Linked DNA regions of Parasedimentitalea psychrophila. The protein of the gene in region 2 interacts with the protein of the main gene of each other region in a pairwise test. Links are inferred from orthologs where the notes say so. Each region holds a gene or a part of one and is shown on either strand. Other genes may lie near its edges.

Region 1 (15,107 bases), 4.2 Mb from region 2 along the record:
TAGGTCAAGCCGCGTTCTTCGACATGCAGGATGCCACCGACCGAGCGGTTCAGCAATTCGCGGTCGTGGCTGATGATGATCACGGTATGTGGGTATTTCACCAGATAGGCTTCAAGCCACAGCGCGCCTTCGAGGTCGAGGTAGTTGGTCGGCTCATCCAGCAGCAGCAGGTCCGGTTCGGAAAACAGCACCGCAGCCAGGGCCACCCGCATCCGCCAGCCGCCAGAGAAGTCTGAGCAGGGGCGTTGCTGCGCTTCGACGTCGAAACCCAGACCCTTGAGGATCGAGGCGGCACGGGCCTCGGCGGACCAGGCGTCGATATCGGCCAGACGGGTCTGAACGTCGGCGATCCGGTGCGGGTCGGTGGCGGTTTCCGCCTCGGCCATCAGCTCAGCGCGTTCGGTGTCGGCGGCCAGAACGGTGTCGATCAGCGACACGTTCGATGACGGGGCCTCTTGCGAGATGCCGCCGATACGGGCCTTGTTGGGCAGCGATATGTCGCCTGATTCCAACACCAGTTCGCCGTAAATCAGCCGGAACAGAGTGGTTTTCCCGGTGCCATTGCGGCCAACCAGGCCAACCTTGTGCCCATTGGGAATGGTGGCGCTGGCGCCTTCGAACAGGGGCCGACCTTCGACCGCGTATGTGATATCTTTGATGCGTAACATAAAGCCGGACGTAGCAGACAGTGACGGTGTGCGCCAGTCTCTGTTATGGGGTTCGATGCGATCTGTTTGTTGCGGCATTTCCGGCGGTCAGACGCCGACTGTCCCCTTTCCAAACGGTGGCTGCCGTGCTACCCGAGCGCCAAATTAGATCACTGGCGGTGGGGCGTTTTGCCCGACCCCAATAACAGGAGAAGCCCGATGGCTCTGGAACGCACATTTTCGATCATCAAGCCCGATGCAACACGCCGTAACCTGACTGGCAAGATCAACGCCAAATTCGAAGACGCCGGCCTGCGCATCGTCGCACAAAAGCGTATTCACCTGACCATCGCGCAGGCGGGTGAGTTCTACAAAGTACACGCCGAGCGTCCGTTCTACGGTGAGCTGTGTGAATTCATGGCGTCGGCTCCTATCGTTTGCCAGGTTCTGGAAGGCGAAGGCGCCATTGCCAAGAACCGTGAAGTCATGGGCGCAACCAACCCAGCAGACGCTGCCGCCGGCACCGTGCGCGCTGACTTTGCTGAGTCGGTTGGCGAAAACTCGGTTCACGGCTCCGACGCTCCGGAAACCGCTGCTGAAGAAATCGCTTACTTCTTCTCCGGTCTTGAACTGGTTGGCTAAACCTTAGCCGGTTTTGAAAATTGATTGGGCCGTCTGTTAACGCAGGCGGCCTTTTTTGTATGATGAGGGCTTAGCGGCGTTTCTCGACGACACCGATCTGGTTCAAGGTCGCCTCCAGCTCTGACAGCCCTTTGTCAAAGGCGCGGCCCTTGATGTCGTCAAACCGGACGCGAAGCGCCTTTTTTTCCTCCCCCTTGCAGTCATTCCACGGCCGACCCTGCAGGCCCATCACCAACACGTAATAGCCAATGAAATGGGGTCTGGTGCCGGTTTTCAACAACTGCTCATAGGTCTCATCAGCGCCTAGCTGCCGCAGCTGTTCAGCCGTTTGGATGCCCGCACGGGCACAAGCCTCTTCATATGCGGGGCCAAGGTTGCGGATCGAGGATATCGGTGTGTTCATGTTTCGTTTCTATCCGGGCTGAACGCGGTTGTCATCCATAGAAAACGCCCGGACAGAGACCGTTTGCCCCTCCTGGCAATTGACAGTGTACTTACAGTCATTCACCCTATCTGTGAAATTGAGAGAGGGTGATGGGAATGGCCGCAAACAGAGCGTTGCAAGCAAATGTGAATATTGAAGGCTTTGATCTAGCGAATCCGCCGCAGGGGTTTGTTGACGATCCTTTTCCCTACTATGACGCGCTTCTGGCAGAGGCTCCGGTTTTGCCGCAGCCGGATGGGTCGGTGATGCTGTGCCGTCACCGTGATCTGGATCGTATTTACCGTGATACCACCCTGTATTCGTCAGATAAAAAGGCGGCATTTGGGCCCAAGTTCGGGGTTGGTTCGCCACTGTTTGAACATCACACCAGCTCGCTGGTGTTTTCCGACCCGCCGCTGCACACGCGGGTGCGCAGGATCATGACCTCGGCACTGGCGCCGCGCGCCATTGCCCGAATGGAGACAGGGTTGATCGCAACCGTCGATCATTTGCTGGAGGATATGGCGCAGCGAGATCAGGTGGATCTGATCGAAGATTTTGCCTCCTCTATCCCGATCCAGATCATTGGCAACCTGCTGGACGTACCGATGGAGGAACGCGGACCGCTGCGGGACTGGTCGCTGGCGATCCTCGGGGCGTTGGAACCGTCGCTGAGCGCCGAACAGCTGGCGGCCGGTCAAACGGCAGTTGCCGAGTTCAAAGCCTATTTGTCGGACCTGATTGGACGGCGGCGGGCGCAGCCGGGGGATCTGGAAAACGATGTGCTGACCCGATTGATTCAAGGGGAGGGGGCCGACGGCACATTAAGCGAAATCGAGTTGATTCAGAACTGTATCTTCATCCTGAACGCAGGCCATGAAACCACCACCAACCTGATTGGCAACGGATTGGCCCTTTTACAGGATCATCCGGATCAAAAAGAGCGATTGCTGAACAGCCCTGAGTTGATCAAACCGGCCATTGAAGAGATGTTGCGGTTTCGCTCTCCCAATCAGCTGGGCAACCGCGAAACCACGGCAGAGGTTGAGATCGACGGCAGGATCATCGCCAAGGGCACCAATTTGCATCTGGTGATTGGCGCAGCTAATCGCGACCCGGATGTGTTCGACGCGCCCGAGATTTTCGACATATCACGGGCCCGGAACCGCCACCTGGCGTTTGCAGGTGGTCCGCATGTCTGCGTGGGTCTGACGCTGGCGCGGATGGAAGGCTGGATTGCGATTGGACGATTTTTGAATCGGTTCCCGGATTTTCAGATCCTTCCCGGTCGCATAGGTGGAGGCCGGATGAGGTTTCGCGGCTACGCCAAGCTTCCGGCTGTGCTGTAAACGCCGGTCCCAGGACGCATTAGAACAGACCGGCTTCTTTTGCAGTGATCGCAGCCTGGGTTCTGTTTTTTGCGTCCAGTTTGCGACACAGGGTCCGCACATGCAGTTTGATGGTCACTTCCTGCAACTCCAGATCGCGGGCAATTTCCTTGTTGGATTGTCCGCGGCAAAGACCGCTCAGAACTTCGACCTCGCGCGGGCTGAGTTTTTCAGCCAAAGGGTGAACGTTTGCAGGTGATTGCTCTCTGAGCAGCTCAACCGGGACATATACCTCGCCTGCGCTCATGAAGCGGACGGCGTTCAGCAGCGATTTAGCCCCCATGGTTTTTGGCAGATAGCCAATGGCGCCCGCGTCCAGCGCATCCTGAGCGGTGTGGGTGGGGGCGCTGCCGGACAGGATGGCGACGCCCTTGCCGCCATTGCTTTTCAACGCGCGCGCCAGCCCCTCGAGGCCAAACATCCCCGGCATGTTGTAATCGAGCAGAACAAGATCAAATGGACCAGTCTTTTCGATCTGGTCCAGTGCATCTGGCAGGTTGACGGTCGAGGTTACTTCGGCGCCGCCTACTGAATGCAGGTAGGCGGATATGGTGTCACGAACCATGTCGTGGTCGTCTGCAAGTAATATGCGCATGAAACTCACTTACTGGATTAAGTTCCCCCATATTTTCAATATAGCGGTAAACTTGCCAATACCATCCACTTTTGTGAAATGGAGAGCGTTTTTTTTCGACCTAAATGCTTCAAATTTTTATGGACATCACCCTCGAAGTTCAGGGTTGGGCTGCTCATTTGAGACCTGATAAGCTTGGCTGAGGAGGGGGCGACCTAAGTACAGCCCATATACAAAAGGATAGTCGGGTATACTTAGGCTAACGTGCGTTCCAGCCGTTTCTGTGTCAGGTTTGGCCGGTCGTCCGCTATTGAGTGTCGCACTGACTTTTTGATTTTCCAAATAGATTTTCAAGGTTGTCATATTTATTATCTTGGCTGCGCCTCGTTGTCTTCACCCCTGATTCTGGGACTAAAATGCTGATTGGTGCGGTTCGTCCTGCAACCCGATAATTAGGAAGGTCTGCCAATTGAACTCCAAACGCGCCACAGCACGCACAAGACTGGTGCTCACGCTGACGATTGCATTTCTTGTTGGCCTTGGGACGCTTTCGCTAGGACTTGGACGGCTCGTTCTGGATGAGCTGGACACGGTTGGGGGCAAAGCCTCCGAGCGATTGACTTGGAACCTAGCACAGGTTCAGTTTTCCCACATAAAAATGACGGAAATTGCCTATCGGGCCAAGGAAGGCGAGAACCTGAATGTTTTTCGTCTTGAATTCGCCAAATATTACAATCGCGTAGCCACATTGCACGATTACCCGATGTTTGATGAGGTGCGGGCAGATGGCATTGTGGCTGAGAAGTTCATCCGAATCCAAAATCGGTTGGATTATTTTGCGCCGATTGTGGCCGGGCCGGATAGGGATTTGGTCAAATCACTGCCCGAGTTGATCATCAAGTTTCAACAAAATGACAGCGATATTCGCGATTTGATCCGATATGGTTTGCAAATGGAAACTCTGCTCGGTGCCGAAAGCAAACAGCGCGTGTCACTCACGATCAGGCGGCTGGGAAGGGTGTTGTTGACGCTGGTGGCGGCATTGGCAATGACGGCGATAATGATCCAGCGTCTGTTCCACCACAGTCAGGGTTTGATCGCGGAAAATCGGGCCACTGCAGAGCGGTTACGCGTTATCGTCGACTCGTCTTTGGAGGCCATTGTGTCGGTTGATGTTTCGGGCCGAATTCTGAGCTTTAATAGCGCGGCTGAGAAAACATTCGGCTATTTGTGCAAAGACGTGGTCGGGCGACGCTTGATGGATGTGATCATTCCGGAGCACCTGCATCAATTCTCCGAAGACAACACCGCAAGTTTTCTGAAAACCGGCGATGGTGAACTAATCAACAAGGGGCGCACACGGGTAGAGGCCAAACGGAAATCCGGGGAGATTTTCCCCATCGAGCTCAACGTGACAGCCAGTCAGGATGGCGATGATTTGGTTTTTGTGTGCTTCATACGTGATATCACTTCCCGTATTGAAGGCGAGAAAGCGTTGCGCTGTGCGCGCGATGATGCACAGGCAGGGGAGCGGGCCAAGGACAAGTTGCTGACAGTTCTCAGCCATGAAATCCGAACGCCACTGAACGGAATTATGGGTTCGATTGAGCTACTGGAGACGGCTGACACGCGGTCCCAAGAACAGCAATACTTGCGGGCGATGCGGCAGTCCGGAGAGTTATTGCTGCATCATGTCGATGAAGTTCTCGAAATGTCCCGGCTCGAGTCTGCTGCAGAACTCGAACGCAGTGAGCCATTCGATTTGCAGGAAATGCTAGCGGGCTTGATTGACGGCCTCCATCCGACCGCCCAATCGGGTGGCAACCTGATACGTTTGCGGTGCCGGTTGCCTGAGGATGCGCATTGCATCGGTAACTCTAAGAGTATTCGGAAAGTGCTGCAGCGGTTGATTGGCAATGCCCTGAAGTTCACCGAACGCGGAGAAGTCACCATTGAGGTTGAACGTCTTGCGCACAGCGATGCGGTTGAGTTTCGCGTTTGTGACACGGGCGAGGGGATCGCTGCCGATGATCTGGAACGGATTTTCGACGACTTTGTAACTTTGGATGCCAGTTACAGCCGCCAACAAGAAGGGACCGGACTGGGATTGTCGATCACCCGTCTTATTGTTGAGCAAATGGGCGGCGAGATTGGCGTTGAAAGTGAACCGGGAGAGGGCAGTATGTTCTGGTTCACATTGTCCTTGCCGCTGGTGTCCTCGCGTCAAAACCAGCACCCAAAGATGTCTATTGATGATGTTGCCGCGCGCCGGATTCTGGTTGTCGAAGACAATGATATTAACCGGATGCTGTTGGAGGAAATGTTGTTGCGGCAAGGCCACCGGGTGAGGTGTGCCACCGGCGGAGCAGAGGGTGTCGAGGCGGTGCAGCATGAGAGATATGATCTGATTTTGATGGATATTAGCATGCCGGGTTTGGATGGCATCGAAGCGCTTGGGCAGATACGGTCAAGAAAACTGGCCGAAGGTGTGGAAATTATCGCGTTGACGGCTCATGGCGCAGGTGATGATCAAAGGCGCATTCTGGATGCGGGATTCACTGAAATCCTGATCAAGCCTGTGACACTGGCGAAATTGGCATTGGCGATCGACCGCTACACGGGCCAGAAAACACCGATTAAAATGAATCATGAGGGTTCGGATATCCAGCAATTCATCGAAGCTCTAGGCAATGAAAAGGCGCAGGGCTATCTCAATGCCCTTTGCCGGGATGTTGCTCAGTTTCGTCAGGATCTGGGCGCAAGCGAACAGGTTAGCCAATCCCATCAACGCGAGGCGCACCGTCTGGCGGGCTCTGCTGCTGTGCTGGGGCTCACGGCGCTTCGCACCTGTCTGCAAGAGATAGAGGCGGCGGCGGCGGGCAGTGTGCCGCCGTCGGACGCGCTGGCGGATGCATGGGGTGAGGCAGGCGTTATTCTGGGCCCTTATCTGGTCAGTAGCCCGGTCAATGCGGGTATTTCGCAGGCATTTTTTCCGCCCGGTAGCTCTGCCTGACCGAGGCCAAAATCAGAATGCCCGGAGCACAGGGCCCCGTGACAGCGCGGGTTTTAACAGCGCCGTGCCCTAGCGCCAAAAAGCCACCCAATCGATCAGTTCGTAAAACCGTTTGCCAAGAAAAACCACATGGACAGTTCCAAACAGGGCGATATCAGCCACAAGGGAGGCGATGATTATCAGACCAAGAACGATAGAAATTTTGGTGGTCATGTCGCCTCGTTAAGATATCTCACCCGGGCAGATATGCCTGACCGGGTGAGATATCTCAAGCTCAAGCCGCCTTGGACAGGGCAGAAAGACGGCCCATGGCGCAGGCAACATCCGCCATGCGCACAGAAAAACCCCACTCGTTATCATACCAGGCCAGAACACGGACCATACGGCCGCCCACAACACGGGTCTGATCCGGGGCAAAAATCGAGCTTTCCGGCGAGTGGTTGAAGTCGGTCGACACCAAAGGCGCCGGCTCGTAGCCCAGAACGCCTTTCATCGGGCCTCTTGCGGCCTCGGCGACGATTGAATTGACCTCGTCCACGGTCACATCCCGTGAGGCATAGAAAGTCAGGTCCACCGCCGATACATTTGGCGTCGGCACCCGGATGGCAGAGCCGTCCAGACGGCCCTTTAGATTGGGCAGAACCTCGCCCAGGGCAATGGCGGCGCCGGTTGAGGTCGGGATCATCGACATGCCAGCCGCGCGGGAGCGGTACAGGTCATCATGGCGGCGATCCAGGGTCGGTTGGTCGCCGGTGTAGGCGTGGATCGTGGTCATGATGCCATGTTCAATGCCGATGCCTTCGTCCAGCACTTTGGCCAGTGGCGCCAGACAGTTGGTGGTGCAGGAGCCGTTTGAAATCATGGTGTCGGTGGCGCGAAGCTCATGATCATTGACGCCATAGACAATGGTTCTGTCGATGTTTTTGCCCGGCGCTGAAAGCAACACCCGCTTGGCGCCCCGCTCCAGGTGCACCTTGGCCAGGTTGCCGTCGTTGAACTTGCCAGTACATTCCAGAACAATATCGCAGCCGTCCCAGTCCAATGCGTTCATGTCATAGGTGGAGTACATCTGCATGTCGCCGCGACCCAGGTTCATGGTGCCGTCGCCGATGGTCACTTCGCCTGGAAAACGGCCGTGCACAGAATCATATTTGATCAGGTGGGCCGCAGTTTCCAGCGGGCCGGTGGCATTCACCTTGACCACTTCGATGTCATCACGACCCGAAGCAGCGATATGTGACAGGGTGCAGCGGCCAATACGGCCAAATCCATTGATCCCGACTTTGATGGTCATGTGTATCTCTCCAAGCGAGCAATCCTTAAGCAGGATATAATGCGGTGCCGGTCAGTTCGAAAGGGAGAAAACGGATATAAATCCATACTGTTAGCGCAAAATACTCATGTTAACGATAACGGAAATTGACTGGTGGCGGTAACACAAAAGGCGATTGCGCTAACGCTTGTGCCACCGGTGGTATCGGTTAGATTGGCCCGCATAATGACAGGCTGAGAGGGACTTGCGATGAGCGGATTGCTGGCACTGCTGGATGATGTGGCTGGAATTGCCAAGGTGGCGGCGGCCTCGATCGACGATGTGGCGGCGCAGGCTTTGAAGGCTGGTTCAAAGGCTGCCGGTGCGCTGATCGACGACGCCGCCGTGACCCCAAAATACCTGCATGGTTTTGCCGCCAGCCGCGAGTTGCCGGTGATCTGGAAGATCACCAAGGGCTCGCTAAAGAACAAACTGCTGTTCCTGCTACCCATCGGCTTGCTGCTGGTCAATTTTGCCCCCTGGTTGATCTCTCCGTTGCTGATGCTGGGTGGGTCGTATCTGTGTTTTGAGGGCGCCGAGAAGATCTATCACCTGCTGGTGCCCCATGACGAGACCCATGTGTTCAAAGAGGATGAGGCCGGAGATCCGGCGCATCTGGAGGAACAAAAAGCATCCGGCGCCATCAAGACCGATTTCATCCTGTCAGCCGAGATCATGACCATCGCACTAGCTGAAATTCCTGATAGTAACATCTGGATGGAGGCGGCAACGCTGGCGCTGGTGGCTGTTGGTATTACAGTGGCCGTATATGGCTCAGTCGCCTTGATCGTCAAAGCCGACGACGTGGGTCTGTACATGGCGAAGAATGGCTATTTTGGCGTAACCCGCAATCTGGGAACGGGGCTGGTCCGGATGATGCCGGGCTTCCTGAAGCTGCTGATGGTTGTTGGCACTGCGGCAATGCTGTGGGTTGGCGGGTCCATCGTCATCCACGGGATGGAGCAGCTGGGTTATGGCTGGCTGGGCAATCATATCCACGATTACGCAGCGGCGGTGGGGCATCTGGTGCCCGAAGGCTGGACCGGATTTGTAGAATGGTTCGCCAAGGCGGCGATGGACGGGCTGTTGGGTCTGGTGCTGGGGTTTGCACTGATCCCACTGGCGACCAAGGTGATTGCGCCTATTTGGGGCGCTTTCAGAGGCTCCAAATAATCAGGCTCAAAGATAACTGAATGAACACAAATTAACAGGCCGAGATATTATGGCGAAACAACCGACAACAGCAATTATCAAAATCATTTCCGGCCCTTCGCCGACAATGAAAGGGGTAACCGGAGCAGCGTCCGGCGGCCTATCGCCGCTTTTTTCGGCGTTGAGTACAGCAGCGGACCTGGCGCCAATGGATGCCAAACAGCTTTATGGGTTTCTTCACTTTCGAGTTGAAGCAGCAAGCAGAGCTGAAGGCCGTAGTGGTTGGTTTGGAGGCCGGATGTACAATAAATTCAGTGGAGAAAGTCCTGATTACATCCCTCTTTCTGGGACGCAGCTAAGACAGGCCTTCCTGGTTGCTGGTATTCAACCACCTGATTTTGTCGTTGCTGCAGGCCAATATGAACTGCGTCTGGATTATGTGCGCAAGGCGTATAATGCACTTAAGGCGGTAGTCGAGACAAAGGCGTCGTAGTAAATTGTACGTGCAAATCACGGGCAGAACCCTGACCGAACCCGAGGCGAGGCGCTTTGCACCCCATTTCTCGACCCGGACGCCGGTTATGTAAGTCTCAAGTGCTGTTTCAAAAGAAATGGGCGCCCAAAGGCGCCCATTCTTGATCCGACAGTGTAGGGTGCGTGCTTGCACGCACCGTTCAATTTAGCCCAGCAGGTCTTTGACCTTGGCAGCAGTCGCATCCGCTGTGATGCCAAATTTCTCGTACAACTCGCCCGCAGGGGCCGAGGCGCCAAAGCTATCCATGCCAACAAACGCGGCTTTCTTGTCCTGGCCACGCTCGCCCATCAACCAGCGATCCCAGCCGCCGGCCCGCATGGCGGCTTCGATACCAACCCGAACTGGTCCTGCAGGCAGCACTTTGCGGCGGTAGGCTTCGTCCTGGGCTGCAAACAGCTCCATACAGGGCATGGAAACAACACGGGTGCCGATGCCCATCGCCTCCAGCTTGGCTTTGGCCTCCATCGCGATTGCGACTTCGGAGCCAGTGGCGATCAAGATGGCCTGACGCTTGCCCGTCGCTTCGGCCAGCACGTAGGCGCCCTTGGCGGTCAGGTTGTTCAGCTTGTGCTCGGTCCGTACAGTCGGCAGGCCCTGACGGGTCAGCGACAGAACCGATGGCGTGTCTTTGGTGGTCAGAGCAATTTCCCAGGCCTCGGCTGTTTCCACCGCGTCTGCTGGGCGGAACACATAGGTGTTCGGGGTGGCGCGGCAGATCGCCAGATGCTCCACCGGCTGGTGGGTTGGGCCATCTTCGCCCACACCAATTGAATCGTGGGTCATCACAAACACAGTTGGGATCTTTGACAGGGCCGCCAGACGCATCGACGGGCGCGCATAGTCGGTGAAGCAGAAGAAGGTGCCCGAGTAGGGGCGAATGCCGCCGTGCAGCGCCATACCGTTCATCGCGGCGGCCATGCCGTGCTCGCGAATACCCCAATAGACAAAACGACCCTTGCGGTTATCCAGGTCGAACACGCCCATGTCGCCGGTCTTGGTCAGGTTTGAGCCAGTCAGATCAGCCGAGCCACCAACGGTTTCCGGCATGATCGGGTTGATCACCGCCAACGCCATCTCTGACGCCTTGCGGGTGGCGACCTTTGGCAGGTCTTCGCTGATCTGCTTTTTCAGGGCTTTGACAACAGCCGACAGCTTTTTCGGCGCGTCCATTGCATAGGCACGGTTGAAGCGATCCTGTTTCTGCTGTGAAACCTCAGCAAAGCGACCCTCCCACTCAGTACGATCCGCAGCGCCACGGCTGCCAATGGCTTCCCACTGGGATTTGATGTCGGCAGGGACTTCAAATGGACCAGAGGTCCAACCATAGGCCTCTTTGGCCGCTTTCATCTGGTCGGCGTCGGTCAAGGCGCCGTGACCTTTGGAGGTGTCCTGCGCGGCGTGACCAAGGGCGATATGGGTTTTGCAGGCAATCATCGAAGGTTTCTTCGATTTCTTGGCGGCAGTGATTGCCTCGTCGATGGCCAGTGGATCGTGGCCGTCGATTTCAATGACCTGCCAGCCAGACGCCTTAAAGCGCTGCACCTGATTGGTACGATCGGACAGCTCGACGGTGCCGTCGATGGTGATGTTGTTGTTGTCCCAGAACAGGATCAGTTTGCCGAGGCTGTGACGCCCGGCCAGACCCATGGCCTCTTGGCTGATGCCTTCCATCAGGCAACCGTCGCCGGCCATGACATAGGTGTAGTGGTCGACAATCTTGCGGCCATACTGCGCCCGCTGCATTTCTTCCGCCATGGCAAAGCCAACCGCGTTGGCCAGACCCTGACCCAGCGGGCCAGTGGTGGTTTCAACCGCGTCCAGCAGGAAATTTTCCGGGTGACCGGCAGTCAGCGCACCCATCTGGCGAAAATTCTTGATCTGGTCCAGGGTGACCTGGGCATCGCCGCAGAGGTGCAGCAGCGAATAAATCAGCATTGAGCCATGGCCAGCCGACAGGATGAACCGGTCGCGGTCGGGCCACTGAGGCGCAGATGCATCAAACTTTAGATGCTTTTCAAACAAAACGGTAGCGACGTCAGCCATGCCCATCGGCATGCCAGAGTGCCCCGAATTGGCAGCGGCAACGGCATCAAGGGTCAGGGCGCGGATGGCGGCAGCCTTGGCCCAATGTTCGGGGTTTGCAGTACGCAGGGCGGTCAGGTCCACTGGGTCATTCCTTTGGGTTTTCACGCAGATAGAGGGCTCAATAGCAGTGATTTGACAAAGATCAAGTATTGCTGGGCGTTACATCGCCGCCCAAGGTCAAGATTGGCCTGCAAGTGGTTGAAAGCAAACATGGGGTAATTTACTCCTGCTTTGAGTAAGCTGGCACAAACCGGGCCGCAGGTGCGATTCGCTTGTGGGGTTGGGTTTAAGCAGATGGTGCGGATTGGTGAGGAACGGGCATGAGGCAAATCGAGGAACTGCAAGGCCGCATAGCGGCCGCGATGGACAGAATCGGGACCGGATTGGGCGCTCTCGAGGCGGCTCAGAACGCGGCTCTGGGTGCGGCTGCACAAGACGATTTGACCCAGGCTTTGGACGATGAAAGACTCGCCAATGCTCAGCTCCAAGAGCGCCTGAAAACGCTAAAGGCGCAATTGGCGGATGTGGCACCGTCGGCGGATACGTCCGGGGATCTTGAGTCTTTGCAGGCCGAAGTTGAATTGCTGCGCAATGAAGTCGGAAATACCGCCGAAAAAGACGCCCTGAAGGCTGAAAACCAGCGGTTGACAGCTGATTTGGAAGCGGCGGGTAACACTGCAGCCGTGATGGCCGAAAGCAAAGCGGCGCTAGATGCCGAGGTCGCCGAACGGAACGCGGATATCACAGCGCTGCAAGCCCGGATCGCCGAGGCAGAGGGCGCGGCCAGTGAGGACGAAGACAGTGCGGATGCGGACAGTGCGGATGGCGGCTCTGCTGAGCTGCGCGCAGAAATTGAAGATTTGAAGGCGCAACTGCAAACCGCGCAGGGTGAATTGGCCGCGGCCCAACCCGCAGCTGCACTGGCGGATGGTGACGTCGGGTCCGACCACAGCGAAGAACTGGACCGGCAGAATGATATGCTGGTTCGGCTGGACACTGAATTGCAGCAGTTGCGCCACGCCAACGAAAGCCTGCGCAGCGCCAATACGGCCCTGCGTGAGGCCAATGCCGCCGGGGTTGGCGATGCGGATTTGATCAATACAGCGATGGAAGCCGAGATTGCAGGTCTGCGCGCCGCACAGGCCAGCGATCAGGCTCAGGTCAATGTGGTTCTGGCCAAGCTGGAACCGCTGTTGGCCCATGCGCGAAATCTACCAGAAGGGGAGGAAGTCTGATGCCCGAGTTGACCATTCATATCGGCGGTCGTGATTTTGAAGTTTCCTGTCAGGATGGCGAGCAGAGCTTTTTGCAATCGGCAGCCAAAATGCTGGACGATGAGGCGAAGGTGTTATCGGATCAGATCGGCCGGATGCCCGAGGCCCGGATGCTACTGATGGCCGGCCTGCTGCTGGCGGATAAAACCGCGGCGGTTGAGGACCGGATCAGAATCGTCGAGACTGAGCTGGCGGCGCGGGATGCGGAGCTGGTCTCGCGGGACGCGGAACTGGCCGAGCTGCGGGCCGCGCCGGCCCCCGAGCCCGAGCGCATCGAGATTCCGGTGGTGCCGCCACAAGTCACCGATACGCTGAGCGAATTGGCCACCAGGGCCGAGGCAATGGCGGCGCAGGTCGAAGAAAAACTGGCACAGTAACCGCCCGGTATCTGCATTTCTCCATCAGTTGAACGACAAAAGGCCCCCAGATCGCTCTGAGGGCCTTTTCGTTTCTGGGCAGATCAGCTCAGGCGTTGGATTCGCGGATCTTGTTGGAGGCCTCTTTGTCATAGGCGATACCATTTTCGTCAAACATACCGTCCAGCTCACCGGACAGGGTCATCTCGACGATGATGTCGCAGCCGCCAACAAATTCGCCCTTGACGTAGAGCTGCGGAATGGTGGGCCAGTCGGAGTAATCCTTGATGCCGGCACGGATGTCTTCGTCGGCCAGCACGTTGACGTCGGTATAGTCGATGCCGATGTAGTTCAGCACACCGGCGACCTTGGAGGAGAAGCCACACTGCGGCATCTCTTTGGTGCCTTTCATAAACAGCACCACGTCATTGGCTTTGACGGTTTCGTCGATACGGGTTTTTGCGTCAGTCATGTCGCGTTTCCTTAGTCTACCGCGCTGTCGCGCTTCATTTGATGTTACGGCTGCTCAAGCGCCTGCCGACGTCTTTTAACAGCTGGTTTTGTCTTATGGCCTGTTCAACCAGATCCAGATCCGTTGCTTCTTGTCCCAGCTCAACCTTTTTGCGGTTTCCATGGCGCATTTTGGGTTGCGACTGCGACAGTGCCCGTCTTTTGTTGCGCTTCACATAGGCTTCAATGCCGATTGCCGCAACAATAAGTGCAACAATTCCAGTTATGATCCAGGGACCAGTGGTCACTCAGGCGCTTTGGTGGTCAGACCCAGGGCGTGGATCTCGCCATTGGCGCCATCCATCTTGCCCTTGAGCGCCGCCATCACCGCGCGTTGTTGTTGCACCCGGTTCTTGCCCCGAAAGCTCTCGTCGATCACCTGGGCCGAGAAATGCACCCCGTCGTCCCCCATCACAGTGATCTCGGCGTTTGGGAAGCTTTCTCGGATCAGCGCTTCGATGTCTGAGGCTATCATGGCCATTAGGGTCGTCTCCTGTCTTGTTGGCTTAGATGTAGATGTGCTGGGGCGGGGCTGCAAGGGGGAGCTGTGATGACTGGGGGATCTGGGGGATCTGGGGGCCCACAAGGCGACAGATCAAAGCCACCCTTCCTTAAGGGGAAGGGGTGGCTTTGATGTGATTCAGATTGTGTCGTGGTGCCTAGGCCACTGCTGCGGCAAAACTGCTGCGGTAAATGGCGGACAGCTCAGCCAGCGGCGCCTCGCTGCCACCGATCTTCACCGTGTCGCCTGAAAAGTGGCCAACAGTGGTGAGGGTCACGCCAGCTTGCCCGGCAGTCAACATCAGTGCCTCGGCCTGGTCAAAATTGCAGGCCACCAGATAGCGCGCCTGATCTTCACCAAACAAAGTGGGGGTGTCGGCGGCGTCAATTTGCACCCCAACTCCAGCCTCTTCTGCCATCTCAAAGGCCGCCAGTGCCAGGCCACCATCAGCCAGATCAGTACAGGCCTTGATATAGTCCCGGTTGGCGCGGATGAACTCGCCGTTACGCTTTTCGGCAGCCAGATCCACTGCCGGGGCGTCGCCGTCTTCGCGGTTGAAGATCTCGGCCAGCAGGGCAGACTGACCCAGGTGGCCAAGGGTTTCACCTACCAGCAGGGCGATATGGCCGTCGCGGGCCTCGCCAATGATCGGCTCTTCACCGGCGGCAATCAGGCCAACGGCTCCGATGGTCG
Region 2 (15,173 bases):
GGACTATTGGCGTGATATCCGCTCGGGCCTATCGCTCGGCCCGGACCAGGTCGAGTGGTACAGCGGCCAACACATCGACAGCCTGGCGCTGGAACAGATCGACCATGCAAGGTTCGACACCCGCTGGGATTTTTCCGTGCGGGTCACCTTGATTCTGCAAAACGGCAGCAAACTGCGGCTGCCACCTCAGGTGCTGCCACCGCGCCGCCAGCTTGAACCCGAACTACAGGCACGCGGTGTGCGAACTGAACGACATCATTTTCGACTGTCTTGATCCCGGGTCCTCGCCGCCCCCTCACCAAGGCCATGCGAAAACCCCAATTCAAAACCCGAAACACCGCAAGCTTGCCCTTATTGCGCCCCATTGCCGCGAGATAATGGCGCAACACCTTCTGATGCTGCCACCGAACCGGATATTGCCGATGCTCAACCTCTCCCAACAGGCGCGCGATGCCATTTCTCAAATGATCCGTCCTTTCAAGGGTCGCTTCTGCCTGCCGCAAAAGGAACAGATGATCGCCCGTGCCCTGCCAGTCGACACCACATTCCCCCAGTTGCGCCCCGAGGACAGTCTCTCTATTCCGGTGATGGATCAGGGCGTCGATGACATCGCCTGCCGGGCCGCACAGGCCCGCGGCCAATATCTGGCCAGACAAGACCGCTGGGACGAGCTTTCCGCCGAGATCGAAGCCGCGGACAAAGCCCGCACCAAAACCCCAGGCGGCATGCCGGTGGCCGACCTGCTTGCTTACGGCGCCCGCGCTGATGTGGTCAATGCCGTTGAACATGCGCTCAGCGATGGCCACCAAGCGGACTCCCGGCCCCTGATCGACGGCATCATGGCACTCGAGGCCGTTCGGATGGCCTACCGAAACGATCCCTATCTGGCAACTGTGGTGGCTCTGGCCCATATCGATATCGGCTGGACCTGGCGTGGCACCGGCTGGGAGACCACACTCCCCGCGGTTAACCGACAGCGCTGGACGTCCCATTTTGATCGCGCTGCAGCGCTGCTCACCCCGTTCGACACCACAGAACTGAATAGTCCGTTTATGACGGCGACAAGCTGCGCCATGTTACAGGGCAACAGCACAAAAACCATGACTGTCGCCAATGGGTATGAGCGCCTGATTGATCTTGATCCGATGGACAGCCGCCATTTCCGAGCCCTTGGCAATCACATGCTGCCACGCTGGTCTGGCTCTTATGCCGCGCTCGAACTTGAGGCGCGCCGCACTGCCTCGCGCACCGCGCCCATCTGGGGGGCTGGCGGCTACACATGGGTCTATTTCGATGCCATTGCCAATGACGAACAGGCCTGTGCCCAGGTTGACGTCGAGTTTTTTCTCGACGGGCTGCGTGACATCGTGAAAACCCAGCCTACCCAAGAGATGATCAATCTGCTTGCCTCATACTGTTCGGTGGCCCTGTGCAACGGTCTGGGCCTCTGCGAATGGGCTGATATGCCAAGGTTGCAAATAGCCGAAGCCGTTGACTGGCTGATCCGGGATCACCTGTACGAGTTGCACCCCCTGATCTGGGCCCACGCGGCGGACGGGTTTGACAACAACGCCAGAATCACCTCCCCCAGCCGGTTTGCCGCCCGCGGCCGCGCGGATGCGATGCAGATCATTGCAGATCAGTTCCGCGATGAAATCAACCGGGGCCACAAGGTGACCTTCACCACCGACGGCCCCCAGTTCAGCCTTGCCTAGAACAGAACCTGCAAGCGGGTTTTACCCCAAAACGACTTCTCCTTTGGCAGATCGATGCATTTGAGTATTTTTAGCAAAAAGAAGCTGCAGGAAAAATCACCTGTGTTTCTCGTTGCCAAAAATACTCATATAACAACAGGGCCGGGCAACTATAGGCTTCGGTGCAGGGCGCCGGCGAAATCTGCGACAGGGTGTCCGGCCAAAATCGACGTCCGGCGCCGGTGGGGAAGTTCGGCGCGCCTCGGCGGAATTTTCATCTGACTTCGGCAAAAGGCATAGTCCTTCCGGACAGCTTCAGATCCCTGATTTTGGAGTTCGACCAATGAAATACACTATGTTCCAGCAACGGCAATCGCCAAGATAAAGACCCTGGCGATTGCAGATGTTTCAGCGCTTTTTCAGCGCATCCAAAAGGGCTGCCCCAAATGCGCCACCCGCGTCACCGCCCGCCGTTGGCCCTTTGGGGCCTGCGGACATCGGCTGCTTGCCGCGCCCGCCTTGATTGCTTTTGCCCGGCTTGCCGTCAGGCCTGCCCCCCAGAGCCCCGCCTCGCGCGGCGCGGTCGTCGCGGGACGAAGCGCCGCCATCTTTGCGCATGGTCAGGCCAATGCGTTTGCGGGGCACATCAATTTCGGTGACGGTGACCTTGACCACCGCGCCGGTTTTCACCACCTCATGCGGGTCTTTGACAAACCGGTCTGCCAACTGGCTGACATGCACCAGCCCGTCCTGATGCACCCCAATATCGACAAAGGCACCAAAAGCCGCAACATTGGTCACAGTGCCCTCAAGCACCATACCCGGCTTCAGATCCTTGATGTCCTCGACCCCGTCGGCAAATGTCGCGGTGACAAAACTGGGGCGCGGATCCCGGCCCGGTTTCTCCAGTTCGGCCAGAATGTCACGCACCGTCGGCAGGCCGAACTTGTCATCTACAAATGCTTCGGCCTGCACCCCGCGCAGGGCCCCTGGATCACTGGCCAGCGCCCGCAGATCCCGACCACAGGCCTTTACGATCTTGCGCGCCACTCGGTAGGCCTCGGGATGCACCGACGAGCCGTCCAGCGGCTCGGCGCCACCCCGAATGCGCAGGAAACCGGCACATTGCTCAAATGCCCGTGGCCCCAGCCGCGCCACTTTCAGCAGCTCCCGGCGCGAGGCAAAGGCGCCGTTTACATCCCGGTGCGCCACAATTGCCTCAGCCAGTCCCGGCCCCAGACCAGAGACATGCGCCAGCAACGGTGCCGAGGCCATGTTCAAATCGACGCCAACCCCGTTCACTACATCCTCGATCACCGCTTCCAGCGACTTCGATAGTTGGTGCTGATCAACGTCATGTTGATACTGACCGACGCCAATCGACTTGGGTTCGATCTTGACCAGTTCAGCCAGCGGATCCTGCAGCCGCCGCGCAATTGACACTGCGCCGCGCAGGCTCACATCCAAGTCCGGGAACTCCCGCGCTGCCAGTTCCGATGCGGAATAGACCGAGGCCCCCGCCTCGCTGACCACCACCTTGGTTGGCACTTTCACACCCGGCGGCAACAGCTTCAGCGCGTCCGCCACCAGACGTTCGGTCTCGCGACTACCGGTACCATTGCCGATGGCAATCAGCTCGACGCCATGCTGCACCACCAGTCTCAGGATCGCCGCCTTGGCGCCACCAACATCATTCCTTGGCTGAAACGGGTAGAAGGTATCTGTACCCACCATTTTACCGGTGGCATCAACCACTGCCGCCTTGACGCCGGTGCGAATGCCCGGGTCCAGCCCGAGAGTCACCAGCGCACCGGCCGGAGCGGCAAACAGCAGGTCTTTCAGATTGCGCGCAAACACCCGGATCGCCTCATCCTGCGAGCGCTTGCGCAGCTCGCTCATCAGTTCCAGCATCATCGACAGGCTCAGCTTCACCCGCCAGGCCCAGCCGGCAATTTTGCGCAGCCAGATATCTCCGGGGCCTTTGCCGCCAGCCTGTAACTGCGCCGCCACCATGGCTTCGGCACGGGCCGCGCCCTCCTCGGAGTCGGGACCGATATCCAGTGTCAGCACGCCCTCATTCGCGCCGCGCAGCATCGCCAGTGCCCGGTGTGACGGCACATCCGCCCAGCGCTCGCGATGGTCAAAATAATCCGAGAACTTGGCGCCCTTGTCCTGCTGCCCCTGCACAACCCGCGCCGTCAGAAACGCCTCTTTCTGCAAAAAACTTCGCAAACCTCCCAGCAAGGCAGCATTTTCCGTCAGCCGTTCCACCAGAATATCGCGCGCACCGTTCAGCGCATCCTTCACCGTCTCGACAGCCTCAGAAACATAGCCTTCGGCCAGCGCCTCGGGCGCGGTCATCCGATCCGCCAGAATAGCATCCGCCAGTGCCTCCAGCCCATTTTCGCGGGCAATCATCGCCTTGGTGCGGCGCTTCTTCTTATAGGGCAGATAGATGTCTTCCAGCTGCGCCTTGGTCTCGGCCTTGGCAATTGTGCCGGCCAGTTCAACGGTCAGCTTATCCTGCGCCTTGATGGTCTGCAGAATGCTCGCACGGCGCGCTTCCAGCTCGCGCAGATAAGACAACCGCTCGGCCAGTGTCCGCAACTGGGTATCATCCAGGCCCCCGGTCACCTCTTTGCGGTAGCGGGCGATGAACGGCACGGTTGAGCCTTCATCCAGCAGCTTCACGGCCGACACCACCTGCTCAGGTCGGGCGCTGATCTGTGTGGCGATGGAATGGGCGATACGGCGGGCGGTTTCCACGGCGGTCTCCTCAAGTCTGTTGGGACACCCTTCTTAGCCGCGCGGGTGAAGTCCGCCAAGTGGTCACGGGGTCAGCAGGGCAAAATAGCGCCCAGCTGGGCATTTTCAGCATAAGGATAGATCCAAAGCCGCATTCACCCGGTCGATTTCAGCCTCATACCAGGCGATTGCAGCCTTGGGGTCCTCCCGGAATGCTTTTGCAAATGAGGCCGGCGCCGCAGTGTTTTCATCATATTCAGTGGCCCAAACCATCATGCCCAATAATGCTGGCAACAGCGCCCGTGCTTTGCCTGTCGGCAGATAGAAGACCTTGCTTCGTTTGTTCGGATCCACATGCCGGGTCAACATGGCCTCCTCTTCTAGCCGGGACAGACGGTCCGCCAGAATATTTGTCGATATCCCCTCCTCCGAGGCCGCAAAGTCGCCGTAATATCGTTTACCATGCAGCAATACGTCCCTCAGCAGGACAAAGCACCATTTGTCGCCAAACACACCGGCTGCATAGCGAACCGGACACCCGGACCACATGATTTTCTCTGATCTTTTCATGCCCAAAGAATAACAGCAAAAATAATACTTGCAATTTGAAAGCTCTCGATCAAATATTCACTTGCAAAACACAAGTGAATTGGAGAAAACATGCCCTCACCTTTTGTATGGTTTGACAATATTGGTGCGCAACGCGAGGAAACCGTCCATTTCCTGAACGAGACATTTGGCTGGTCAGCCAATAGCGTTGGGCCGATGACATTTCTGGAGAGTGGCAGTGGAAAGCCGTTTGCAGCGGCCTGTGACCCCATGGACGGGCTCAGCGGATGGGTGCCCTATATCGAGGTTGAAGATCTGACATCTGCGGTGACCAAAGCCGCGTCAAATGGCGCCACAATTATTGCGGAAAACTTGACTGGACCCGCGGGCGTTGCGACCTTCATTCGGGATCCGGGCGGCGCCCCGCTGGCCCTGTGGAAGCGGGATGGGAACGCCAAGGCATGACAAAGCACCTGATCTCCGTGCTCGCCTTTATGGCGGTCACCTTTGCGGTGCAGGGATCCTCGCACTTTCTGCTCAACAAAGATCACTTTGCCGCAGTGGGGTTCCTGCGCGGGTCCCCCATTATGCTGATGGGATTCTCCGTCATGATCATCCAGGGATTGATTCTGAGCCTGGCTCTTTCCCGGCTGGCCCCAACGGTGCCAACGCTGCGTGACGCAATAACCATCTCGTTGGGTTTTGGCCTGTTCCTGGCGAGTTACATTGTCCTGACAGAACCCGCCAAATACGCAGTGCCGTCCATTTTGGACTGGATAAAAATTGAGGCGACAGCCAGTGCGGTTCAATTTGGTGTGTTTGGCATCCTGTTGGGATGGATCCATCGAAAGATCGCATAAGGCGCTATCTACAATTGCCAACAGGAACCCCGATGTGCTGCCAACCACAGGAGCCCATCGGGGATTTCAGATAAATCAAGCCCCCCAGCTCTGCCAGCCCGGTTGGATGTTCGTCCCCCAACAGCTTGATCGCGGAAATCACTGGCACAGCCTGCACTGACCAGGCCAGGCTTCGGCCCCTTAACCCCGATTCCTCTGCCCGGCACCGCTCGTGCCTCTTGCCCCGGTTCACTGGCTGGCCTAGAACGCTGGCAAACCTGATCAAAGGAGCCGGTGCGACATGCTCGACCTGACATATGAACTGCCCAAACCCAAGGTGATCTCGGGTGCCAAGCATGACTGGGAACTGGTCATCGGCCTGGAGGTCCACGCTCAGGTCAGCTCCAACGCCAAACTGTTTTCCGGCGCCTCGACCCAGTTTGGTGCTGAACCAAACTCAAACGTGGCCTTTGTCGATTCCGCAATGCCCGGCATGCTGCCGGTAATCAACGAATACTGCATCGAACAGGCGGTGCGCACCGGACTGGGCCTGAAGGCGCAGATCAACCTGAATTCCGCCTTTGACCGCAAGAACTATTTCTACCCCGACCTGCCGCAGGGCTACCAGATCTCGCAGCTGTATCACCCCATCGTCGGCGAAGGCGAAGTGCTGGTCGAACTGGGCAACGGCTTGGCGCGCAACATTCGCATCGAACGCATCCACATGGAGCAGGACGCCGGCAAGTCGATCCACGATATGGATCCGAACATGTCCTTTGTTGACCTGAACCGTGTCGGCGTTTGCCTGATGGAGATCGTCAGCCGTCCCGACATCCGCAGCCCGGAAGAAGCCGCCGCCTTTGTCGCCAAGTTGCGTCAGATCATGCGCTACTTGGGCACCTGTGACGGCAATATGCAGAACGGCAATATGCGGGCTGATGTCAACGTATCGATCTGCCGTCCCGGTCAGTATGAAAAATACCAGGAGTCTCAGGACTTTGCCCATCTCGGCACCCGTTGCGAAATCAAGAACATGAACTCGATGCGGTTCATCCAGCAAGCGATCATTGTTGAAGCCGAACGGCAGATCAAAATCGTCGAGGCTGGCGGCACCGTGGCCCAGGAAACTCGTCTCTATGACGTCGAGAAGGGCGAGACCCGGTCGATGCGCTCCAAGGAAGAAGCGCACGACTATCGCTACTTCCCCGACCCCGATCTGTTGCCGCTGGAAATCGAGCAGGCCTGGGTCGACGAGATTGCCGCCACCCTGCCGGAACTGCCAGACGCCAAGAAATCGCGCTTTATCGCCGATTTTGGCCTGTCCGACTATGACGCCTCGGTGCTGACGGCGGATGTGGAATCGGCCGCGTATTTTGAGGCCGTGGCCGAAGGCCGCAACGGCAAGCTCTCTGCGAACTGGGTGATCAACGAACTTTTTGGCCGCCTGAAAGCCGACGACAAAGATATCGCCGACTGCCCGGTCTCTCCGGCGCAACTGGGCGGCATCATCGCGCTGATCTCGGCGGATACCATCTCCGGCAAGATCGCCAAGGATCTGTTTGAGATCGTCTATACCGAGGGTGGCGACCCGGCTGAAATCGTCGAGGCGCGCGGCATGAAGCAGGTGACCGACACCGGCGCCATTGAGGCGGCTTTGGACAAGATCATCGCCGACAACCCGGCGCAGGTGGAAAAAGCCAAGCTGAACCCAAAACTGGCGGGCTGGTTTGTCGGGCAGGTGATGAAAGCCACCGGCGGCAAGGCCAACCCCAAGGCCGTGAACCAGCTAGTAGCGCAAAAACTGGGCGAATAACCCAACGGTTACAGCAAGTAATACGAGGGCGGCCATAGGGTCGCCCTTTTGTTTTGCCGCCTTCATCAGCTTGACTCTCCGCCAAGCGGCCCGTTCTCTGGGCAAAAATTCAGGAGTCACCATGCAGAACAGTTTCAATCAGGAACTCGAAGACCGGCTTGTCCGCTATGCTGCAATCGATAGCCAAAGCGACGAAAACTCTCCCTCGGCCCCGAGTACCAAATGCCAGTTCGGGATGTTGGACCTGCTCAAGGAAGAGCTCAGCTCCATTGGCGCACAGGACGTGCAGCTGACTGAATACGGCGTTGTGCTAGCCACCATTCCAGGCACTGTGCCGGGGCCAACGATTGGCTTCCTTGCCCATGTGGACACGGCGCCGCAGTTCAATGCAACAGGCGTCAAACCACGGGTGATCAAGGGCTACAACGGCGGTGATATCACCTTCCCGGACAATCCCGACCTTGTGTTGTCTCCGGCCGAGCATCCGTATCTGGCGACCAAACAGGGCCACAACCTGATAACGGCATCTGGCACCACTCTTTTGGGGGCCGATGACAAGGCGGGTGTGTCGATCATTATGACAATGGCACGTCATATGCTGGACAATCCAGACTTCCGCCGCGGACCAATCCGCATCGCCTTTACCCCGGACGAAGAAATTGGCCGCGGCGTGGGCGACGCGCTGATCACAGATCTGGCCGCCGATTTTGCCTATACTCTGGATGGCGGCGAAGTGGGTGAGATCGAATTTGAGAGCTTCTCGGCTGACCGCGCCGTTGTCACCGTTACCGGCGTCTCTATCCATCCCGGTCTGGCAAAAGAGAAAATGGTCAACGCCATCCACCTTGCCTCCAAGATCATACAGACGCTGCCGCAGGCAACCATGACACCCGAGACCACCGATGACCGCGACGGCTTTATCCATGCCACGGATATGCTTGGTGGATCGTCTGAAATGGTGATCAAACTGATCCTGCGTGATTTTGAAATGGAGGGGCTGGCGGCCAAAGGCAACATCCTGCGGCAGGTTTGCAGCGCGGTGCAGGCCACGGAACCCCGCGCATCCATCACCTGCGAAATCTACCCGCAATACCGCAACATGCGCTACTGGCTGGAGAAAGACATGACGCCGGTTGAGCTCGCCCGGGAGGCCAGCAAGGCGCATGGGATTGACCCGGTGTCAGTGCCCATTCGAGGCGGCACCGACGGCTCGCGGCTCACGGAACTGGGAATCCCGGCGCCAAATATCTTTACCGGCATGCAATGCATCCACGGACCACTGGAATGGATCTCGGTGCAGGACATGGTGACCGCAACCGAAGTTTGCCTGTCGCTGGCCAGCCTGGCCGCAGATAAGCAGGCCGGATAAAGCCCCCAAAGGCAAATCAAGTTGGGCGCTGGGGTGATACCGGCGTCCAATTATGCGATGTGCCGCTGGCGTCACATTCCCACCTTGGCCTGCCCCCCTGCTCTTGCTAAACACATGCAACAAACAAACGATCCGGATCCTGATGATGTTCGAGTACAAAGTTGTTCCCGCCCCCGCCAAGGGCACCAAGGCCAAAGGGGTGAAGACGCCTCAGGGGCGGTTTGCCGTGACCATTGAGCAGCTGCTGAATGACATGGGGGCTGACGGCTGGGAGTTTCAGCGCGCCGAGCTGTTGCCCAGCGAGGAGCGCTCGGGGCTGACCGGATCAACCACCCATTGGCGTAATGTGATGGTGTTTCGCCGCCCCACCGGGGATGAGGAAATGAGCATGCCCGCCGCACAGGCAGATCACAGCCCCTCCGTCCGCGCTGTCCACGCCCCTGAAACGGTGCCGCTGACCGCAATCGCGGGCGACCCTCAGGCTGCGGCAGATGCCACCCCGGTGCCCGGTGCCGGTGCCCGCGAAATGCAGGCCGATGATGGTGTCGAAGAGCTGAGCCCGGTGGCTGGCGTCACCGCCGCGCTGAAAGCACGGGCCAAGCAGCAAAGCGACGAGGACGGCCAGTAATCAGGCCGCCCCAGCCCGCCTCTTGATCAGGCGTCGATGTCCAGTGCCAGCGCGTGGATGCGCGGCACAATATCCCCCAGCGCCTTGTGCACCATGCGATGACGCTGCAGCCGGTTTTGTCCGCCAAACGCGGCGGCCCGGATCATCACGTTAAAGTGGCTTTCGCCGTGCCCGTCGTGCCCCGCATGGCCGCGGTGGCTGTCACTGTCATCAACGACCTGTAATTCAGACGGTTGAAACGCCTCTTGCAGCCGATTTTCGATCTCTTGCGTGATGTTCATAGCCTCATTTCCCATATTTTTTTCGTTACCCCCTTCTATCTGCCGCTGTGTAGATTAAAGTGTTTGCTCCGAGTCGAATAGATGCGTCGTAGAAGGTGCACCCCCATGAGCAAGTCAGATCCTTTCGGTTTCGATATGTCGGTCCGATCCGCCAAGAAAAAAAACCCGCGCGGGCGGCGCAGCATGTCCGGAGCCTCCGAGACCTCCGTGCGTGAATGCCACCACGAAGGCTGCCAGGAGGCCGGCAAGTTCCGCGCCCCCAAGGCGCCGGATGTGTTGGATGATTTCTTTTGGTTCTGCCAAGAGCACGTCCGTGAATACAATAGTAAGTGGAGCTTCTTTGATGGCACGACCGAGGCCGAATTGAATGCCCAGTCATCCAAGGACAAGGTCTGGGAACGCGAAACCCGGCCAATAGGCGATCCCGAGGCACGGGCCTGGGCCCGGTTGGGCATCGAGGACCCGCAGCAGGTTTTGGGCGCCAATGCCACCCAGAACCCCGGCAAAAACGGCGGCAGCACCGGCCGCCGCCTTCCCGCCACCGAACGTCGCGCGATCGAAATTCTGGAGGCCAGTGATGGCTGGACCAAAATTGAGATCCGCAAGGCCTATAAGAAACTGATCAAAGTGCTGCACCCCGACATGAACGGCGGCGACCGCTCGCAGGAAGAACAGCTGCAAGAGGTGATGTGGGCCTGGGATCAGATCAAGGACAGCAAGACCTTTAAATAAGCCGGTCACAAACCATAGCTATCAAAGGGCGCCATTGCAGGTGCCCTTTTTTGATTCTCCCATCCGCGATCGGCCACCCAAAGGGTCGAACTGGCAGGCAAAGGGACGCATCCGTTCTGGCTCGTGCACAATGCGATACCGCCGCAGCGCAGACAGCCCTCGACGACGGTCGCCTTCAGGCTCTGCGCGAGGGGCGCCCGGCCAGGTCGCGATTGCTGGTAATGCCCTCGGTCTGCGGCAGGTGGGCCGGTACCAGGTGGGCCAGTTCCCGATATTTCATCACCGCAAAACCGGGGTCGACAAAGGAAAAGGGCGGCCCAACCGGGCCGCCCTTTGTTACTCAGTTCCCCTTGCGAGGCTTGCTCTTGGCGAAACCGCCGCCACCTTTGGCGGGGCCTCCCTTGGCCAGCGCCGCACGGGCCTTGTTCTTTTTGCTGTCAGCCCGGCCCTTGGGGGGGGGCGGACCTTTGCGGTCACTGTCGCCGCCGGGCTTACCGGCATAGGGCTTACTGTCGCCAGTCTTGCGCCGTTTCAGCGGCGTGACGTGTTCTTCACCCGGACGCGCCATGCGCTGAGACGGGTTGCCGCCACCTTTGCCGATCCCTGCCTTGGGTTTTTTCGAGCGGGGCGCAGGGGAATCGTTCCAATCGACCGGAGGGGTCGACGATTTGCCGCCATATTTGGCGTCGCCACCCTTCTTACCCGCATCCTCGCGCGGTTTGTAGTCGTCACGCGGTTTGCGATCTTCGCGAGGCTTGAAATCGTCACGCGGCTTGCGATCTTCGCGTGGCTTATAATCGTCGCGCGGTTTGCGATCTTCGCGTGGCTTAAAGTCGCCACGGGGCTTGCGATCATCGCGACGCGGGCCGCTGCCCTCAAATTTGGGGCGTGGCGAATGGGCGATATCCGGGGCCTTGTCCAGCTTGACAACCTTGGAGCCTTCAACTTCAGGTTTGCCCAGTGCCTTGAGGAAGCCATCGACACTGCTCTGGCGCAGCTCAACATAGCTTTCTTGGCCCTGCACCCGGATGGCGCCGATATCGTCCTTGGACAGGTTGCCTGCCTTGCACAGCATCGGCAGCAAACGACGCGGTTCAGCGCCCGCATCGCGACCACCGGAAATCGAGAACCAGACCGAAGGACCAAACGGCTCGCGCTCTTTGCGGGCGCCCTTGTCCTGACCGGGATCACCCAGTTCCTCGGGCGCAGTGTGGCGCGAATGGAACAGGCGCAGATAGGCTGCGGCCAGCTGTTCGGGCGCAAACTTCTCCAGCAGGTTTGCCACTGGTGTGGCCTCTGCGTCGGTGACGACTTCGGTCCAGGTTGCATCGCCCAGCATACGGGCCTCGTCCTGACCACGAACCGCTTCGGCGCTTGGCGCGTTCAGCTCTTCGGCGGTGAGTTTGGCCGCCCGCAACAGGCGCATCGCCTTGCCGCGTGACTTGGGTGGTACGATCAGCGCAGAGACACCCTGGCGTCCGGCCCGGCCAGTCCGGCCTGAGCGGTGCAGCAGGGTTTCGTGGCTGTTTGGCAGTTCGGCATGAACCACCAGATCCAGCTTGGGCAAGTCAATGCCGCGCGCCGCCACATCGGTGGCCACGCAGACGCTGGCACGACCGTCGCGCAGGGATTGCAACGCGTTGGACCGCTCGGCCTGCGACAGCTCGCCCGACAGCGCCACCACCGAGAAGCCCCGGTTCGACAGGCGTGTGGTCAGACGGTTGACCATTGCACGGGTGTTACAGAACACCAGCGCATTGGGCGCTTCGTGGTAGCGCAACACGTTGATGATGGCGTTTTCGCTATCGCGCTGAGACACAGCCAGCATTTGATAATCAATATCCGCGTGCTGCGATGTCGCGGCAACGGTGGTGATCCGCTCGTAATCCTTCAGATAGGTTTCAGCCAGACGCGCGATGCCTTTTGGCACGGTGGCCGAGAACATCAGGGTGCGACGGGTTTCAGGGGTTTCGCCCAGAATGAATTCCAGATCTTCGCGGAAACCGAGGTCGAGCATCTCGTCGGCCTCGTCCAGCACCACGGCGCGCACTTCGGACAGGTTGATCGAGCCGCGCATGATGTGGTCGCGCAAACGACCCGGTGTGGCCACAACGATATGGGTGCCGCGATCCAGCGCCCGGCGCTCGTCGCGCATATCCATGCCGCCAACGGTCGAGGCCATATGGGCCCCGGCGCCGGCATAGAGCCATTCCAGCTCGCGCTTGACCTGCATTGCCAATTCACGCGTGGGTGCAATCACCAGCGCCAAGGGTGATGCGGCGCGGCCAAAGCCTTCGTCGTCACCGAGCAAGGTCGGCGCCATCGCCAGACCAAATCCTACTGTTTTGCCCGAGCCAGTCTGGGCCGAGACCAACAGATCCTTAGACACCAGATCAGGGTTGCTGACCTCTTGCTGGACCTGGGTCAACGATTCGTAACCGCGCGCCTTGAGCGCCTCTGCGAGTGCTGTTTTCACGATATTCATTTTCGCTTGCTGCGGGGCACGGCAATTGGGACAGCCAGCCCGGAATTTTGATGGCACCACCATCCCGGTGGGCGGGGTCCACATGACCCGAATGGGGGCATGTAATAGGTTTCAGAGCAAAAGTATAGATGCTCTGTGGTAAAGGCAGCTATGCGTTCAGCGGCCGACAAAAATCAACCCCATAGGAAAGCCCCCTTCGCCGGAGATCACTGCCTGCGGTTCGGGCCGCCGGTATCAAGGCGACCCAGACCGAATTTCAGGATCCAGGAGGCACATAGGCGCCGGTCAGGCCAGCAGCCTTCTTGATGACCGCTTCAAAATCATCGCTGGTCCAGGCCCGCACGGTTTCGGCCCGCGCGATCGCTCCCGATGCAGAGACCGCCATGGCGATCGCCACCGCATCCGAACCATCCGGAGCCTCTGAGACAAGCACAACATCATTGGTGCCGGTGGTGTTATACATCGCCACCAGCCTACCTCCGACCTTTTCGATCAGGCTCTGAACAACCGAAGATCTGTTTTCAGGTTTGCTGAGCAACCCCTTGATACCGACCTGAGAATAGCTTGCATATGTTATAAATAGTGGCATGTTTTTCTCCCATAACAGACTTGCCAGTCTCACAAATAATCCCTGACAGCTTTTGTCAGGGCCCAAGCTCTGCCGCCGAGTGTCAAGCCAGCGCAGAGATCAGCACATAGGTGCCAGCCACGATCAGAAATCCGCCCGTCAGGCGGGTCATCGCGCGTATCTGCGGCACGTTCTTTTCGGCCAGCACATAAAGCGCCAGCCCGACGATCCAGTAGACATTCATGATGCCGCCAACAAACAGCAGTGCCATCAGCGCCCAACAGCACCCCAGGCAATACCCGCCGTGGATCATCCCCAACCAAAGCGCCCCGGTTGCGCCCGGGCGGCGATGCTGCACCAGAAACGCGCCGGGCGAGCGGCAATGGGCCAGGCAGGCATGTTTGAGACCACTCATCTGGTACAGTCCCGCAAGCAGCACCACCACCCCGGCCAGCCCGCCGGACCTGATCGGCATCATTGCGCCCATCGACAGACCAAGGGTCTCGACCTGCCATTGCGCCAGAGTGGCGATCAGGCTGAAGCCCCCCCAAGCCAACAGATACCCGGCCAGGAACAAGTGACTAAGCAGTACAACCCGCTCCGCATCCGGTCCCATCCGTTTGACCGCCGTATACAACAGCAACATCGGGGCCGCACTGGGGGTCATCATGGCAATCATCATGACCCACCACATCGCAAAGTTCAGCAGCGCATAGCCCGGCGTCCACAGCGGACCTGCGGTCATCGAGACCTCCACCTCGGCAAAGGTATACCAGGCAGCCATCACGGTGATCGACAGCGCCGACAGGGCAACGATCAGCCCGTCCCGGCGTGCCAAGCGTTCCACCGCCCCCCGCCCCAAGACGGGATTTTCCGGCGCTACATCCGCTCCCCCTTCAGGCACCAACTCGTCCTTCTCCGGTCAGATGCAGACTGGCGAAATGCGCATGGGTTCCTGAATTCTTGAGCAACTCAATCGCCCCGCCCGAGGTCTTGGTGCTGCCCATGGCCATCTCGGCAAAGCCAAATTCAAACCCGTTCGGCAGCCGGATCCCCACACGGTGCGGCGCCCCCGACATGATATGTGGAATCGGTTCGGCGTTGACCTCGACGACGCCAGCAACACTGCCTTTGCCGATCCGATCCTCAGCGTTTATCTCAACCGAAATCGGCGCAATGATCGTTTCATGCTTGGTTGGGCACATGGCGCTGAAAACATACCACATGGTGGCCATTTCAACGGTATCCTTGCCGGTCATGATGGCCTCCAGCGCGGCCCGCTGCGCAGCACTGGCAGTCTCATCTATAATAAGCTGCATCTGGCCTTCACCCTCGTGGATTGCGCCGGGCCATTTATAGACCCCGGCAGCCAGCAGCCCGCCAAGCTGAACATCGCCATAATTTCCCTTGTCGATGCGGAAAAATACCGCCGCCTCGCAGGTGCCATCCGTTGGCAGCACACCAAATTGG

Evidence for each region.
Region 1: the proteins of QPJ95_RS00625 (region 2) and grxD interact in binary tests that used the Escherichia coli proteins (3 or more experiments, as listed by UniProt). The link is inferred for Parasedimentitalea psychrophila from one-to-one orthologs.

The regions. Positions count from the first base shown.
Region 1 is NZ_CP127247.1:4,353,098-4,368,204, reverse strand. The notes cover bases 12,194-15,107. They hold grxD (Grx4 family monothiol glutaredoxin), read right to left. Parts: upstream 13,875-15,107; coding sequence 13,512-13,874; downstream 12,194-13,511. Other genes in these bases: purL (phosphoribosylformylglycinamidine synthase subunit PurL), read right to left, coding at 14,572-15,107; QPJ95_RS21000 (BolA/IbaG family iron-sulfur metabolism protein), read right to left, coding at 14,157-14,393; QPJ95_RS21005 (hypothetical protein), read right to left, coding at 13,909-14,160; QPJ95_RS21015 (cell division protein ZapA), read left to right, coding at 13,007-13,423; QPJ95_RS21020 (coiled-coil domain-containing protein), read left to right, coding at 12,194-13,007. Also shown: QPJ95_RS21075 (ABC-F family ATP-binding cassette domain-containing protein), read right to left, coding at 1-668; ndk (nucleoside-diphosphate kinase), read left to right, coding at 867-1,289; QPJ95_RS21065 (TfoX/Sxy family DNA transformation protein), read right to left, coding at 1,360-1,692; QPJ95_RS21060 (cytochrome P450), read left to right, coding at 1,830-3,062; QPJ95_RS21055 (response regulator), read right to left, coding at 3,082-3,696; QPJ95_RS21050 (PAS domain-containing hybrid sensor histidine kinase/response regulator), read left to right, coding at 4,145-6,688; QPJ95_RS21045 (hypothetical protein), read right to left, coding at 6,758-6,901; gap (type I glyceraldehyde-3-phosphate dehydrogenase), read right to left, coding at 6,963-7,982; QPJ95_RS21035 (DUF808 domain-containing protein), read left to right, coding at 8,211-9,173; QPJ95_RS21030 (hypothetical protein), read left to right, coding at 9,223-9,645; tkt (transketolase), read right to left, coding at 9,832-11,853; more of QPJ95_RS21020, read left to right, coding at 12,093-12,193. UniProt on the Escherichia coli protein: Monothiol glutaredoxin involved in the biogenesis of iron-sulfur clusters.
Region 2 is NZ_CP127247.1:120,841-136,013, forward strand. Bases 8,292-11,271 are described here. They hold QPJ95_RS00625 (BolA family protein), read right to left. Parts: upstream 9,919-11,271; coding sequence 9,664-9,918; downstream 8,292-9,663. Other genes in these bases: pepT (peptidase T), read left to right, coding at 8,292-9,009; QPJ95_RS00620 (DUF4177 domain-containing protein), read left to right, coding at 9,149-9,637; QPJ95_RS00630 (DnaJ domain-containing protein), read left to right, coding at 10,024-10,650; QPJ95_RS00635 (DEAD/DEAH box helicase), read right to left, coding at 10,991-11,271. Outside these bases: QPJ95_RS00580 (hypothetical protein), read left to right, coding at 1-274; QPJ95_RS00585 (hypothetical protein), read left to right, coding at 378-1,715; QPJ95_RS00590 (Tex family protein), read right to left, coding at 2,103-4,460; QPJ95_RS00595 (winged helix-turn-helix transcriptional regulator), read right to left, coding at 4,566-4,988; QPJ95_RS00600 (VOC family protein), read left to right, coding at 5,100-5,453; QPJ95_RS00605 (hypothetical protein), read left to right, coding at 5,450-5,848; Asp-tRNA(Asn)/Glu-tRNA(Gln) amidotransferase subunit GatB, read left to right, coding at 6,129-7,640; more of pepT, read left to right, coding at 7,762-8,291; more of QPJ95_RS00635, read right to left, coding at 11,272-13,135; QPJ95_RS00640 (GYD domain-containing protein), read right to left, coding at 13,392-13,724; QPJ95_RS00645 (DUF2182 domain-containing protein), read right to left, coding at 13,807-14,607; QPJ95_RS00650 (DUF1326 domain-containing protein), read right to left, coding at 14,600-15,173. UniProt on the Escherichia coli protein: Transcriptional regulator that plays an important role in general stress response. Has many effects on cell morphology, cell growth and cell division. Acts by regulating the transcription of many genes, including dacA (PBP-5), dacC (PBP-6), ampC and mreB.